Regions from separate parts of the Priestia sp. USM5 genome, predicted to be linked through region 1. Evidence: riboswitches for the same ligand, from Rfam matches in the RefSeq annotation. Region 1 holds a riboswitch; the other holds the start of a gene.
What was found. Region 1 has a riboswitch for glycine ahead of gcvT (glycine cleavage system aminomethyltransferase GcvT). Riboswitches for the same ligand answer to the same signal wherever they lie in the genome.

Region 1 (8,261 bases):
TTTATCCTCTTATTTATGCAGGCGATGTCGTTCTTTCCTTTTGTGTTACCTGCAGTCATCAGTATGCCAATCATCCTTTATTTGTTTTATGTAATTTACATTAAAAAATTGCCTCCAGTAGTTCAAATGCAGCTTTTTATGAGAGTTCCCGTTATCCGAACGTTCACACGACTATTTAACTCCTACTTTTTTTCTGTTCATATGAGCAATTTATTAAACGGTGGTTTATCTATTTATGAATGTTTTGCTCTTTTTCAAAAGCAGGAGCATCATCCGTTCTTTCAAGTGGAAGCTTTTGCTTTTACAGATCAACTTTCCTCAGGAATGCGATTAGATCATATCGTTTCAGCTAAATCTCATTATGAAAAAGACTTGGCTCATGTTATTGTGCATGGCCAGCAGAACGGTGAGCTTTCTCAAGAGCTGTATGATTACAGTCTATTTATGATGGAAAGAATGGAACAATTTATTTTTCGTATTTTAAAATATGTACAGCCGCTTACATTTTTGTTCATCGGAATTGTCATTCTGCTTATGTATATGTCCGTTATGCTTCCGATGTTAGAAGTGATGTCGAGCTTGTAGAAGGGTGAAAGAATATGATTCTAAAAGGTAATAAAGGGTTTACCCTTATTGAAATGTTAATCGTTATGCTCGTTATTACCGTGCTTTTGCTCATTATGATTCCAAATGTATTAAAGCATAATACGGTTATTAACAACAAAGGCTGCTCAGCTCTTGTCAAAACCGTAGAGGCTGAGGTACAAGTATATGAGCTTGAAAACGGCGAAAAACCAAGTCTAGAAGAGCTTGAAGCAGGAGGTTACTTAAAAGAAGGCACCGTGTGTCCAAATGGTCAAGCTATTCAAATTGACGGTACCGGAAAGGTTACGGCTAGTGGTTCTTCTTAAGCAAAAAGGATTTACCCTCATTGAGATGCTGATGGTTTTATTTATTGTGCAAGTGATGATGTTTTCCATTATCGTAACCATTCGGCCGCTTGTGGAATATTACAAAATCACATTATTCTTGCGACAGCTGCAAAGCGACACGTTTTATGTGCAGCAGACAGCCATGAACCGAGAATCTCCAATTAAAATTAACTTTGCACCGAAGGGAACAGAATATATTGTTTCTGATTCTCGTGCCGTTCTTTATAAGCGCGCCTATGACTCCACCATTCATATCACGTTTGGAAGCGGCAATTCCACGATACAATACAACAAAAACGGCAATATTTCTCAAGCAAAGACCATTTTTATCAGCAGTCAAAAGTTTAAATACAAAGTTACTTTTCAAATAGGTAGAGGGCGTTTTTATGTGGACAAGATGTAAGGGTCAGCAGGGCTATACCTTGTTAGAAATGCTTGTTTCATTTAGCATGCTTTTACTCCTAACCGGTACAATTATTCCTTTGTATGTTCAGATGAAGGAAGAAGAAAAGAAGCAATATGTTTCGTATCAAGCTGATGCTATCTTGCACGAAGAGCTATTGAAATATAAATATGAAACAGGATATAAACGGCGAGAAAAAATCGTAAAAGAAAACGTTGTGTTTTATCTGAAGTGGAACGGAGAAAGTGCTCAAAAGCTTTGTGTAGAATGGACAGATTCCGCTGATAAAATGAAAAAGAAGTGTGATGTGATGTTGAAGTGAAAAGTGAAAAAGGCTTTACGCTTGTAGAGATGTTAGTCAGTTTTGCTCTTTTTTTGATCATTGTTTCATTTTTCCCCATTATCATTCCGCTAGCTAAGCAAACATATAATCCAGACTTTAGTATGAATGAAATGGAGTGGGAAATTTTTGTGAATCAACTTGCTATGGAATATCGAGAAGCAAAAGAAGTGAGAATTCATGCGACTACGCTTACGTTGAAAATGGAAAATAATCAGATCATCACTTATGAACGATACGAAGACAAGATAAGAAGACAAGTGGATGAAAGTGGTCATGAAGTTGTGCTGCAGCATATTAAGAATATCATGTATGAACAGCAAAAAGAAAGGCTGCTGATTCGTTCAACAGACGGTGTTAACAAAGTTAGAGAAGAAACCATTACGACGTTTTTGATGCTTGCTTATGAAACATAATGAGCAAGGGTTTATTCTCCCGGTTGTGTTGGCATTTTGTGCGCTTTTTCTTCTGTTAGTAGCTCAGCAAACTACTTATTTTGTGACGAAAAGTTCATTTTATCAAGAAGTAGAGCAGAAAAATCGTCTGCAGCATCTTTTAGAAAACGCGGTTGTACATGTAAAAAAAGAAATAAAAGAACATAATAAATCTCCATCTGCACCCTTAGTGTTAGAAACGGGTACGGTTTCATACGACGTAGTAAGTGAAGATGAACAGATGATTATCCTAAAAATAAAGTGTCAAACACTGCAAGGAAGAGCATTGACAGAAACCGCATATATTCAAAAAAAGGACCAACACATTGTGAAGTGGACGGATTAAGTCTCTTTCTCTCCGGATATAATAGTGCTGAGGAGATGATTATATGAAAACGAATGATTATGTAAAATATATGACTCAGCAATTTGTACAATATATGGATCAGCCAAAAGAAGAGAGGAAAACGAAAAAGATTCAAAAAAAAGAAGAGCGAGCACCTTTTGCGAACAGATGGTTTGGAATGATTCCACTGTCGTTTATGCTGTGGTACCGAAAGAAAAAAGAAAGATGAGCATATCATATGCTCATCTTTTTTTAACCGGCTTGTGTTTTATTAAATTGACGTGACATCGTTTCTGGCGATATGTAAAATAAGCCACCGTTTATAAACTTAAATAAGATCGTCGGCTCGTATAGCTCTTGAAGCGCTGTTTTTTCGGTCATATATATTTCTGGCAGCTCTTCTGCTGTTTCGTAAAAATGATCAAGAAGCGCTAAGTCTTCGTACCATCTTTCCTGCGCTTTTTCTGCCCATTCAGTCGGTTGAGTTTTAACGTAGTCAGTCACGTATGATGTGAGTCGTGCAATCGCACTTTTCGGCTTAATAAAAGGTGAAAGAGTAAAGCAATAGTCCGAGATTTTAGATGATAAATTTTGATTAATGATTGATTCATGAAATGATTCAACGATTTGTCCGTTAATTAAATTAATGCCAAGCGACAAGAGCTCATCCTTTTTACGGTCGCATTTGTATGAGACTTTAATATTTAACGCAAGCCAAGGGTGTAAAGGCTGATTTGTTGGCTGAGCTGATGAAACTTGTTCATACAGATGAATAAACCCGCCTAGCTTTTGAGTAGAAGCGAAAATTTGATGCAGCCTAGGTGAGCCAAAATGAATTCGTTCTCCTTGAACAGAATCGTCTTCAAACGCGGGATCTGTAATGAAAGTGAGTGAAGCAGGATTTGCTTCTCCGCCTGTCTTTTCAACATAATGCCAATAAAATGGACGATTCATCAACTCTTTGTCAAGTTCGATTGTTAATTGAACCTTTAGATAAGATGGTGTTTCTGTGACAATAGAACAATTATTAGCTAGAAAGTAACGCTTTAAAAATTGATGAATATCAGTTTGCTGCATGCTGATCCTCCTCGCTGTCTTCGTATTGAATAATAGACGTCAAGTTCTCCATTTTGATTTTTATTTCTCCTTCACTCCGTGAATGAAATAAAATATCTTGAATATGCTCTTCGATATTTTTTAAATCAAGCTTTGTTAAAATATCATCTAACTCTCCAACAACTCGTTCAAAAAGGTTTATTTTTTCGTATAACAATTTTAAAATATGTTCTTCGACCGTATGTTGAATCGCTAAATTGTAAATGTGAACATCATGCTTTTGACCTAAACGATGTACCCTTCCAATTCGCTGTTCTAGACGCATTGGATTCCACGGTAGATCATAGTTAATAATATGATGACAAAACTGAAGGTTGATTCCTTCTCCGCCCGCTTCAGTGGCAATAAATACTTGCGCGTGGCTTTCAAAAAGCTGCTTCATCCAGTCTTTTTTACCTCGCTTAAATCCTCCTCTAAACGGTACAGAGGTAATTCCATGCTGTTTTAAATACCACTGTAAGTACAGTTGAGTTGCTCTGTACTCAGTGAAAATAATAACTTTGTCATCAATTTTTTGAACGAGCTCCAGAACTTTTTCTGCTTTTGCATTTTGCGGCACTTGCTGAAGTAGTTGCATTAACGGAGTAATCATATGTTCCGTTAATGCGCTGTTTTGATCTTCCTGACGTTCCAGCATGTTTTTTAATGTCATATACACCGCTTCACGGCTGCTGCAGGCCTCTCGCTGCAGGGTTAAAATTGAAAAAGCACTTGAAGGGTGCAGTCCGTTTCCTTTAAAAGACGTAATCGCATCGTATAGCTCGCGTTCTTTCGGTGAAAATTCAACAGGAATGGTTTGAACAATTCGCTTCGTCCATTCGATACCAGTATCATGGCGGCGATTTCGAATCATAACTTTGTTAACAAGCTCTTTTAAGTGCTCATCGTTTTGCAAAGAGCGTTTTTTAGCAGAAAATAATTCTTCGAAATAGTCTTTATTGCCGAGATGGCCAGGCTTTAAAAGAGAGACTAAGTTGAAAATTTCTTCAATTCGATTTTGAATCGGTGTTGCGGTTAGCAACAGACAAAATTTCTTTTTCAGGCTTTGAACAAATTCATAGTTTTTTGTTTTGTTGTTTTTAAGTTTATGAGCTTCATCAATGATGATGAGGTCGTAGTCTTGTTCTAGCACAATTTCTCGATGAGGGGAACGTTTTGCTGTATCAATTGAAGATACAACGATGTCACACTGATCCCACACATATGATTTTCTTTGAGGGACCGCGGGAATATAAAATTTTTGATTCAATTCCATAGCCCACTGTGAAACAAGCGAAGCTGGAACTAAAATGAGAACTTTTTTAACAAGCCCGCGAATCATATATTCCTTCAAAATTAACCCTGCTTCAATCGTTTTCCCTAGTCCTACTTCATCTGCTAAAATGGCTTTCCCATTCATTGTTTCGACTACTTGTTTGGCTACTTCGAGTTGATGAGGAAGCGGCGTTAAATCGGCTAAATGTTTTGGGCTTTGTAGCCCTTCAAATTCTGAGATAAGCGTTTGGTCTTCTATTTCATAGGCAAGTTTATACAAATCCCATGCAGACCAAGGGCCGTCTTGCTCCAATTTAGTTGAGAAGGCTGCTTCCCATGTTTCATCGATGTTTAATTTCACTTTCATGATAAAAATGCTCCTTTGTAAAAAATTTTTATTGAACAAATGATAAGAATCAGGTAGGATAAAAATATATTTAGAAAATTTGAAAAAGAAAATAGATTAGCACTTTACAAATGATTGTGTGAATAAAGAAAGATACATCTTTCAGTAGTATGCCCAACTTTACCAACTTTATAGAAGCGAATGACGACACGGGGAGAGACTACTTGAATGTAGCGCCGAAGGAGCAAGCAATAAAATTGTGAATCTCTCAGGCAAAAAGACTCTTGTTTGACGCAGCTCTGGAGAGTGTCTATGCGTTTATAGACCACCCACGAGGCAAACCTATTCGTTTATAGGTAAACTTTCAGGTGAAAAGGACAGAGACTTCCTACTAAATACAGTAGGGGGTTTTCTGTCCTTTTTTGTTTGGATACATAGTGATCCCCACACTATTTGAAAACTCCCCGTTATGAAAAGTTTCACGTGAAAAAGAGGAGGACATAAATATGACAACAGAATTACACAAAACGCCGCTTTATGATACCTATCAAAAATATGGTGCCAAAACAATTGATTTTGGAGGATGGGCTCTTCCCGTTCAATTTTCTTCTATTAAAGAAGAGCATGAAGCTGTACGTACAAAGGCAGGTCTTTTTGATGTCTCTCATATGGGAGAAATTCTTGTGACAGGAGCTGATAGCTTAGCTTTTCTTCAGCATACGATGACAAATGACGTTTCTACCCTTGTAGATGGAAAAGCGCAGTATACGGCTATGTGTTATGAAGACGGAGGCACGGTAGATGATTTGCTGATTTACAAAAAAGCAGATCAAGAGTATTTGCTGGTCGTAAACGCTGCTAATATTCAAAAAGACTATGAGTGGCTTGTGTCTCACAAACAAGGAGATGTAACGCTCGTTAATCAATCTGATGAAACTGCGCAGCTAGCATTACAAGGTCCTTTAGCAGAAAAAGTTTTACAAACGTTAACGAATGAAAATTTAGCTTCATTAAAGCCATTTACATTTGCTGATGATGTAGAAGTAGCGAATGTAAATGCTCTCGTTTCACGTACTGGATATACCGGAGAAGATGGTTTTGAAATTTATTGTTCTTCAGCTGACGCCTCTCACTTGTGGACGGCTATTTTAGAAGCAGGAAGTGAGGACGGTGTGTTGCCTTGCGGACTAGGAGCTCGCGATACGCTTCGTTTTGAAGCTACTTTGGCTTTATATGGCCAAGAGCTTTCAAAAGATATTACGCCCATTGAAGCTCGAATTGGATTTGCAGTAAAGACGAACAAAGACAGCTTTATTGGAAAAGAAGTGTTAAAAGAACAGCGTGAAAGCGGGGCACCTCGTAAGCTGGTAGGAATTGAAATGATTGATAAAGGTATACCAAGACACGGTTACGAAGTATTTGCAGATGAAGAACAAATTGGATTTGTGACAACAGGTACACAGTCACCGACATTAAAGAAAAACATCGGTTTAGCGCTATTATCAGCAGAGTATACAGAGCTTGGTCAAGAAGTGGAAGTGCAGGTTCGGAAAAAACGCTTAAAAGCAAAAGTGGTTTCAACACCTTTTTATAAACGTTCAAAGTAAGCTTTGGGGAGGAATTTAACATGTTACATCGCTATTTACCAATGACAGAACAAGATCAGCAGCAAATGTTAGCAGCAATTGGTGTTTCATCTGTTGATGATTTATTTTCAGATATTCCGCAGCGCGTTCGTTTTCAAGGAGAATACAATATTAAAAAAGCGGCTTCAGAGCCTCAGTTGTTAAAAGAATTAAATAATATGGCTGCTAAAAATGCTCATTTAAAAGACTATGCTTCTTTTTTAGGAGCAGGAGTTTACGATCATTACATGCCGGTTATTGTTGATCATGTTATTTCTCGTTCAGAATTTTATACGGCCTATACTCCGTATCAACCGGAAATTTCTCAAGGAGAACTTCAGGCCATCTTTGAATTTCAAACAATGATTTGTGAGTTAACGGGGATGGACGTGGCCAATTCTTCTATGTATGACGGAGGAACTGCTTTAGCAGAAGCCGCTATGCTCAGTGCGGGTCAAACGAAAAAGAAAAAAGTACTTGTCTCTGCGGCCGTTCACCCTGAGTCAAAAGATGTGTTAAAAACGTATGCGAAGGGTCAATACATTGAAGTGGTAGAAATCCCTGCAGCAGACGGCGTAACAGATATGATTGCATTAGAAAAAGAGATGGGAAGTGACGTGGCAGCTGTTATTGTCCAGTATCCAAATTTCTACGGACAAATCGAGCCGTTAAAAGAAATTGAAGAAATTACTCATCAAGAAAAATGTATGTTTGTGGTTTCAAGCAATCCTTTATCATTAGGTTTACTTACGCCTCCTGGAGAATTTGGAGCTGATATTGTCATTGGAGATGCACAGCCATTTGGTATTCCAAGTCAATTTGGAGGCCCGCACTGCGGATACTTTGCAACTACGTCTAAGCTTATGCGGAAAATTCCAGGACGATTAGTAGGGCAAACGGTGGATGAAAACGGTAAGCGAGGGTTTGTTTTAACCCTTCAAGCTCGTGAGCAGCATATACGCCGTGATAAAGCGACGTCTAACATTTGTTCAAATCAAGCGTTAAATGCTTTAGCGGCATCAGTTGCCATGACAGCTTTAGGCAAGCAAGGTGTAAAAGAAATGGCGCTGCAAAACTTATCAAAAACGCATTATGCATATGAAGCGTTAAAGGCAAAAGGGGTAAATGTAGCATTTGAAGGACCGTTTTTTAACGAATTAGTCGTGAAGCTTCCTGTTTCGGTAACAGAAGCAAACAATCATTTATTAGCATCAAAAATAATTGGCGGTTATGATCTTAGCCGTGATAACCAAGCGCTTGAAAATCACATGCTGCTTGCTTTTACAGAACTCCGTACAAAAGAGGAAATTGACCAACTTGTAAATGAATTGGGGGATCTTCATGCTTAATCAAAATCAATCACTTATTTTTGAAAGCAGTAAAGAAGGGCGAATCGGCTATTCATTGCCGGAGTTAGATGTTCCGCAAGTAAATGCTGAAGAGCTGCTTGGAAAAGCGTATGTCC
Region 2 (8,261 bases), 3.8 Mb from region 1:
AATGTGAATAATGTGGATAAAGTTGTGAATATCCTATACAATTCAGCAGTTAACTTCTTGTTAACCTGTGGATATCTTCTTTAGCACTTTCGTTTGTTTTAGTAACATGAAAGCTTTTGATATATTATAAGTATAATAATAAAAAGTAGGGGAACTTCCCCTACTTTTTTATGATTGGAAACAATATATCCACACTTGTTCCTTGATTTAACTGACTAGAAAATGTCATCTGCGCATGATGAGCTTTAATAATCCGATAGCTGACCATCAGCCCTAAACCTGTACCTTTTTCTTTTGTACTATAAAAAGGCTCACCTATCTTCGCTAACCGTTCAGGAGGAATACCTTGCCCTTCATCAGCAAGCTGCAGCCAAAGGTGGTTTTCTTTTGCTTTAATCGTAATATGAATACCCCCTCCTTCAGGCATTGCTTCGATAGAGTTTTTAATAATATTAATAAATACTTGTTTTAACTGATTTTTATCTCCATATACCTGCGGTAATTGCTCATCCCTTTCAAATATGAAAGCTACCTTTTTTTCTACTGCTTCAGGTTCAAGAAGCGAGCACACTTCTTGAACAAGCGCTTGCATATTCAAGGGTTCAACATTCATAACCTGAGGTTTTCCTAACATCAAAAATTCTTCTACGATTCCATTCATTCGTTCTAATTCAGTTTCCATGATATCTATATACAAAGCATCTTTGGGATTTTGTTCTTTTAATAAGTGAACAAAACCTTTTAAAGAAGTCAAAGGATTTTTGATCTCGTGAGCAACTCCAGCTGCAAGTTCTCCTACAACGGCAAGCTTCTCAGAAGTTCTAAGCTTCTCTTCTGCTTTTTTACGCTCCGTAATATCTGTCGATACGCACAGCATTTGAATCACTTCCTGTTTTTCATTCATAATAGGAAGTTTTGCTGTTTCGACCCAGCGCCGGTTTCCTTTCGAATCTTTAAACTGTTCTTCTAATACCATCCCGTTTTGCGTACAGTTTGAAAACGTCCCTTTATATAAAAGATCTGATTGAAGGTTGAATTGATATTTATCAATTGGTTGTCCAATCAAGTCATCAGATTTTTCACCTAGCAGCATCGCAAAAGATTCATTAACAAGAATGAACTCCCTTTTTTGATTAATGGCATAAATATAGCTTGGATTAATGTCAATGACTTGTCTTAAAAACGTTTTTTGTTCCTGCAGCTGATTTTCTTTTTGCTGTAAATTTGCTTTAGAATGGCGTATATAGCTAATCATTTCATTAAACTGTTTAGATAAAGTACCGATTTCCCCCCGCTCAATTTCTCGTTCCGGAATTTTTTGATTAAAATTCCCGCGCGCTACTTGTCCCGCCAATTCATATAGTTTACGAATAGGATTCACAATTTGCCTTGCATATAACGCAGTAAAAAAAGAAAGCAGTAAAATTGTAATACCTGAAACGGTCCAAAGCGTTTTTTCAAACGTTTCATAAGGCCTGTAAATTTCTTCAACGGGTAATTCAGCGACAATTCCCCAATCCAAAACAGGAATATATTCAAATGACGCAAAGAAGTACTTACCTTCGGTGTTCACAACGCGCTGATATCCTGATTTATGATTCATCGTTTCCTGAACGATTTCATTTTCCCTGGCATTTTCACCGATTCTCTGTTTCTCAGGGTGTGAAATAATTCTACCATTGCGGTCTACAATAAACGTATAGCCGTTCTCTCCTATATCGAACGTTTGAAAAATGGATTGAAAGCTTTTATTTTCTTCAATGCGCAGCGCTAAATTTATAACTTTTTTTACATTTTGCTGCTCATCCAAAATAGGAATTGCCATCACCACAATGTAATGCTTTGTGTCTGCTGAAACGACATCGCTTAAATATATTTTTTTAGTTCGCAGCGCTTCTTGAAAATATTTTCTTTTACTTAAGTTCACGTGCTTCATACTCTTTAAATCATCTGGGTAATAATGCTCCACATACCCTTTTGTATTAAAAATGGTTCCGCTATCGATATACGGTGAAATATTAACTATTTTCTGCAGTTCTTTGTCTATCTCTTGTTCATCATCTGATAAAAAAATAGGATCTTGCTGTACCTCGTCGCCCAAGCTCCAAATATCTTTAATAACGATGTTAATTTGCTCTTTCATTCTCTTGACGGTTTTATCAGTTACCTGTCGATATTGATCTTGAGAAATATTAGGCAGCATCACTCTTGAAACTATAAACATTAGCGTCAGTACGGTACAAATAAGAAGCACATTAATCGTGAAGATTTTCCAAAACGTATGAGATTTAAACCATTTCATGTTTGTTCACCTTAATTCAATGAAGTCTACCTCCATTGTACTGCAAAATGAAAACTTTTCCATGTAAATGATAGAATTCCACCTTTAGACATAGAAGAAAAGCATTTGGTTCTACATTACTATCAGAAAACTATGAGCTTTTTCACTGTATTTTCTGCTAAAACTTTTTTAGGGTTCTTATATAAACTTTGCTTACTGCATTTTCTTCATACAGTAGAAATCAATTATTTATCTTCCAATAAAAAGACCCCATCACGAAATGATGAGGTCACCCATTTACTATTTCTTCTTCCTTCTAGCCCCGTAAAAACCAAATAAGAGAATAAACCAAACGGGTGTCAACAATAAGGCTGGGCGCGTCGCATCAGAAAACAGCATAATAATAAGAATCACTGCAAACAACGCTAGCACAACATAGTTTATAAATGGTGTTAACGGTGCTTTGAATGTTGATGCTGCATGCAGCTGTGGACGCGTTTTTTTATATCTTAGATGGCAAATCAAAATGATACTCCACACCCAAATGAAACAAATAGCGCTGATGGTTGTTACGATGCCAAAAGCTTGATCTGGTATCAGTTTGCTTAACAAAGCTCCCGCCGAGATAACCAGCGTAGATACAAACAATCCGTTGCTTGGTACGTGGTTTTTGTTCAGTTTTGCAAACGTAGATGGCCCTTGGTCATTTTTACTTAAGTTATATAAGATACGGCTTGTTGAAAACATTCCGCTATTACAAGCAGAAGCGGCTGAAGTTAATACAACAAAATTAATAATTCCAGCAGCAAGCGGAATTCCGACTAAACTAAAGGTTTTAACAAATGGGCTTTCTGCTGCATTCAATTCCATCCACGGGTTAATAAATAAAAGGACGATAAGCGCTCCAACATAGAAAAATAAGATTCGCAGCGGAATTTTATTAATGGCCGATGGAATATTTTTTTGGGGATTTGATGTTTCCGCTGCCGATACCCCTACCAATTCAACCCCGACGTATGCGAAAATAACCATTTGGAATGAAAGTAAGAAACCTGAAACACCGTTTGGAAACAGTCCTCCATGATTCCAAAGATTTTGAACCGTAACGGATCCTGCATCTGTTTTAAATCCGATTACCAGTAAAATAACGCCAATAACAATTAACGCAAGAATCGTAATAACCTTTATTAAAGCAAACCAAAACTCTAATTCTCCAAATAATTTTACGGTTAATAAGTTAAGTCCTAATAAAATGATTACACAAATAAGTGCAGGAATCCACTGAGGAATATTGAACCAATATTTCACATATACGCCAACGGCAATCACATCAGCCATAGCTGTCATGATCCAGCAAAACCAGTACGTCCACCCTGTGACAAATGAAGCCCATGGTCCAAGATACTCTTCAGCAATATCTGTTAACGATTGATAACCTGCTTTAGACAGCAGTAGTTCTCCTAGCGCTCTCATCACAAAGAAAAGCGCAATACCCACAATTAAATAAGCAAAGATGATAGAGGGACCTGCAAGCTGTATGGCTTTACCAGAACCTAAAAATAATCCCGTCCCAATGGTTCCTCCAATCGCGATTAGCTGAACATGACGATTGGATAAATCCCTCTTTAATTCTCGTTGTTCCAACTCTAACTCCTCCTAACAATAAAACCTTTGATGCGATCGTGCGGACTACAAAATAAAGTCCAATAAAAAAAGAGATTGGATGCGCTCCAATCTCATGGTCATAAGAATAACAAATATTATGGTACATGCTACCAATTAGTAACATACCAAATAAATATCCGGTACTCTTCTGTCCTTTTGCCTGAGATTGTGAACCCTTCGGCGTCGCGAAACTATCGCGATCTCTCCAGAAGCTGCTCCTGCTATAGTGTGATCCATAGCAATCATAGCTTTCTACGTATTAAATTTTTCGATTAAGATAATGACTGTCGAATAGTTGTTTATTCTAATACCAGTTGGATGCTTTGTCAACAAGAAAGATGACTTTCATTTATTTACCTTCTTCGAAAGAAGGTAATGAAACAGGTTCAATCGTCAACTTAGTATCCTTTTCTACATGCTACCTGAGTCCCTGCGGAAACCTAAATACGTTAAATGGATCGTACTTTTTATTTACTCTTTCTAATCTCTCTGCGTTGTCTCCAAAATACTCATACTCGTAGTTTCTAAGGTTGCTGATAGGGAAATTCACATAGGAGCCTTTCGTAATACGTTTAATATATTGAAATCGCTTATACAGCCACTCTCTGTTTGCTCGTGCAAACGCATCGTCTGTCCATACAGATTGAAAGCCCAGGATATATCTAGCGTTTCTGTAAAAGAAGGCCGTTTCTCTGTTACCAACACTGCGAATTTCTCCTCCTAGTGCATAAAAAGAAATCGCGGCGTAAACGGAACCTTCTGCTGGACGCTGTATGAGATCTGCAAGATTTTCAAGCTCGCCAACTGAATAACTTCTTTGCACAAATCTTCCCGTTGACTTAAATTTTTCAGACGGAGGATAGGTTGCTTCTATCTTTTGTACCGCTTCAAGAAAAGATAATGACTCTAGCTCGACTCGGAACCCCTCCACCTCTGCAAAAGGCTGCAAGATCTTTCGAGCTCTTTCTGGAGATCCGTAAAAGAAGCCGTTCGCAAATATGCCCAATCCTTCTCCTTCTGCATTATAAAAACTGGCAACTAGCGTCATACGTTTTTCCAATTCAGGCAGCCAGCTTTGCCATATATTCATCACTTGTACCTGTTTTTCTCTTGTAGTACCTACATAAAAGAAGCGAACAAGCGTCACAGAGCTGTTCGTCGGTTTTGGAAGCTGAAACGTCATGCTTGCCACAACGCCAAAATTACCGCCACCAGAACCTCGGCATGCCCAAAAAAGATCCGCGTTACACGATTGGTTTGCTTTAATAATCTTTCCTTCATAATTGACCAACTCTAGCTCTATCAAGCTGTCACAGCCTAATCCGTAAAGTCTGCTCGAAAGCCCCCAGCCTCCTCCGAGCGTAAAGCCAGACACCCCAACAGTCGGACACGTTCCTCCTGGAAACACATATCCGTTCGAACCGATAAAATCATACACTTCCGTATTCTTTGCTCCTCCCTCCATCTTTAAGATGTTCCGTTTCCTATCCAATTTCAACCCGTTTAACCGACTGATATCAATGACTAATACACAGTCACCCGTAGAATACCCTTCATAATGATGACCGCCAGATCGAATGCGAATGTCTACACGATGCTTGCGCGCCCATTGAATTGCATTTACAACATCCTGCTTTTTTTCACAGTACACAATCACAAGCGGAAATTTATCAATAGCACGATTCCACTCCTGACGAGCTTCCTCATAAATGGGGTCTTTCGGCGTTACCACTTTACCCGTAAGCCCTTTCAAAAACATTGAGTCCATTTGACCTCTGCCCCTCTGTATATACTTTTTATCAGTTTTATTACTATAGTATTCTTGGAGTGGTTGAGGGTGTGGGTTTTCAAGACTAGATTGGCGTTTATCATCTCTATAAAAAATGAAATTTCAGTTCATTTACTGAAATATAAGTACTAATAAAACTTCTTTTCGGTGCTCCAATGCTTTCTAAAACCTAACTTTCCAATAATTCAAATTAGATATATTAGAATATTTTTTCTTCCAACAAGAGTCCAATTCAAATAAAAAAAGAGCAGAACCAAATCTGCCCTTTACTCTTCATCTATTTATTTCTTTAACGTCAAACTCACCACATTCTCCACGTGCGCTGTATGAGGGAACATATCAACAGGCTGAATGTAATCAACGTTATAAGCCTTCGACAGCTGCTGCACATCTTTGGCTAATGTGGATGGATTACAAGATACGTAAACCACTTTCTTTGGCTTTACTTGTAAAATTGTTTTTAGAAGCTTGTCATCACAGCCTGTTCGCGGCGGGTCAACGACGATAACGTCTGGCTTCCAGCCTTCTTTTACCCACTGCGGCATCCATTTTTCAGCCGGACCTGTTACGTACGTGGCATGCTCAAATCCATGATCTTTGGCATTTTTTCGCGCGTCTACAATGGATTCTTCAATCGTGTCCATTCCGCGAATTTCTTTGGCATCTTTAGCAAGCCATAAGCCAATTGTCCCTACTCCGCAGTAAGCATCTACGATTTTTTCACTGCCTGTTAGCGCAGCTGCTTTTTTTACTTCTTCATATAGCTTCACCGTTTGGAGAGGATTCAGTTGGAAAAATGCACGCGCTGAAAGTTCGAATGAGATATCACCTAACGTTTCTTGAATCACCGACTTTCCAGCAAGTGTAAACGTTTCGTCTCCAAAAATAAGCGATGTTTTTTGACCGTTTACGTTTTGTACGAGTGATTTCACTTCCGGTAGGCGGCGCTGAATTTCTTTCATCAGCAGCTCTTTTTTCGGAATTTCTTTTTTAGCCGTAATCAAGACAATTTGAACTTCACCCGTTTCAAACCCTACTCGAGATACAATGGTACGCACAATTCCACGGCGTTTACGCTCATTGTAGATAGGAATTTGAAGGTCTTGTAAAATTCGTTTTATTTCTTTTGTCACGTGATTTGTAGCTTTATGCTGAATGGGACAGTTTTCAATATCAATCAAGCGGTGAGAATTCAGTCCATACAAACCAGCAATGACTTTTTGTTTGTCCACGCCGACTTGAAACTGAGATTTATTACGGTAGCGCCACGGATCTTCCATACCAATCGTTTGGCGAGTTTTTTCCTCTACTTTTTTTAATGAACTGTGACGTTCGAACGCTTGCAGAACAATATCCCGCTTGGATTCTAGCTGACCTTCATAAGATAAGTGCTGAAGCTGGCAGCCTCCGCACTGGTCGTAAATCGGACAGGGTGCTTCTACGCGATGAGGAGATTTTTTGCGAATTCGCTTGATTTTCCCTTCGGCAAACTTATGCTGAACATTTGTTGCTTCTACAACCACTTCTTCATTCGGTAATGCTCCCGGTACAAAGACGACTTGGCGCTTAAAATAGCCTACGCCTTCTCCATTAATACCGAGTCTTTTTATCGTCAACGGAAACGTTTGTCCTTTTTGAACTTTCATTTCAGTTTTGGGTTTATTCATGAGACCAACTCCGATTAGTTTAAATTCTTTATATAGTTATTAACGGTCTTTAGCTGCTTAAAACTTATTGGACCGTATCGCTTTAAAAAAGACATCAACGCATATTATAACACTTCAACAGCAAAAAACCGACAGAAGAAATATTCCCGTCGGTTTTTATCTTTATTTCGTTTTAGAAGGACTTTTCTTCATTTGTTTGCGTTCGTTCATTAAATCATCAATGCTTTTAAACGTATAGCCCTGCTTTTTTAAATCCACAATCGCTTGATCTAACGCATCTGCGTTATCCTTTGAAACGGTATGCAGAAGCATGATCGCACCTGGATGTATTTGAGTCATCATATTGTCGTATGAGTAGCGCCAGCCTTTTTGTTCATTCACTTTCCAGTCAACGAATGCTAGTGACCAAAATACGTTCGTATAGCCTTCTTGCTTTGAAAGAGCTAGCGTTCGTTCGCTAAATACACCTCTAGGTGAGCGGAGATACTTCATTTCATCACGACCGGTAATATTCTTGTATTCATCTTTTACTTTTTGCAGCTCTTCTTTAAAACGTGCATCATCCACTTGAGTTAAGTCAGGGTGATGCCATGAATGATTGCCGACAATATGCCCTTCTTTTACCATTCGCTTAATTAGCTTAGGCTCTTCTTTTAAATAGTGTCCTGTTACAAAAAACGTCGCAGGAACCTTTCTTTTTTTGAGCACGTCTAATACCTGCGGTGTATAGCCATTTTCATAACCGTTATCAAACGTTAAATAAATATTTTTTTTAGTTGTATCGCCGAGGTAAAACGCATCATACTTAGCAAGAATGTGTTCATAAGCTGTACCTGCGGATGCAGGCTTGTGATTTTTA

Region 2: linked by a shared signal. The riboswitch ahead of ACWATA_RS22435 (amino acid permease) and the one ahead of gcvT (glycine cleavage system aminomethyltransferase GcvT) in region 1 are both predicted to bind glycine.

Annotation. Positions count from the first base shown of each region.
Region 1 is NZ_JBSGKN010000001.1:409,740-418,000, forward strand. It holds gene comGB (competence type IV pilus assembly protein ComGB) at 1-585, shown strand, start outside; gene comGC (competence type IV pilus major pilin ComGC) at 600-911, shown strand; gene comGD (competence type IV pilus minor pilin ComGD) at 898-1,335, shown strand; gene ACWATA_RS02135 (type II secretion system protein) at 1,319-1,657, shown strand; gene comGF (competence type IV pilus minor pilin ComGF) at 1,654-2,091, shown strand; gene comGG (competence type IV pilus minor pilin ComGG) at 2,081-2,455, shown strand; gene ACWATA_RS02150 (YqzE family protein) at 2,499-2,684, shown strand; gene ACWATA_RS02155 (YqhG family protein) at 2,708-3,532, opposite strand; gene ACWATA_RS02160 (DEAD/DEAH box helicase) at 3,519-5,192, opposite strand; glycine riboswitch at 5,373-5,465, shown strand; gene gcvT (glycine cleavage system aminomethyltransferase GcvT) at 5,678-6,778, shown strand; gene gcvPA (aminomethyl-transferring glycine dehydrogenase subunit GcvPA) at 6,799-8,145, shown strand; gene gcvPB (aminomethyl-transferring glycine dehydrogenase subunit GcvPB) at 8,138-8,261, shown strand, end outside.
Region 2 is NZ_JBSGKN010000001.1:4,256,699-4,264,959, forward strand. It holds gene ACWATA_RS22430 (PAS domain-containing sensor histidine kinase) at 161-2,302, opposite strand; gene ACWATA_RS22435 (amino acid permease) at 2,582-3,925, opposite strand; glycine riboswitch at 4,085-4,165, opposite strand; gene ACWATA_RS22440 (FAD-binding oxidoreductase) at 4,365-5,714, opposite strand; gene rlmD (23S rRNA (uracil(1939)-C(5))-methyltransferase RlmD) at 6,017-7,402, opposite strand; gene pdaA (delta-lactam-biosynthetic de-N-acetylase) at 7,565-8,261, opposite strand, start outside.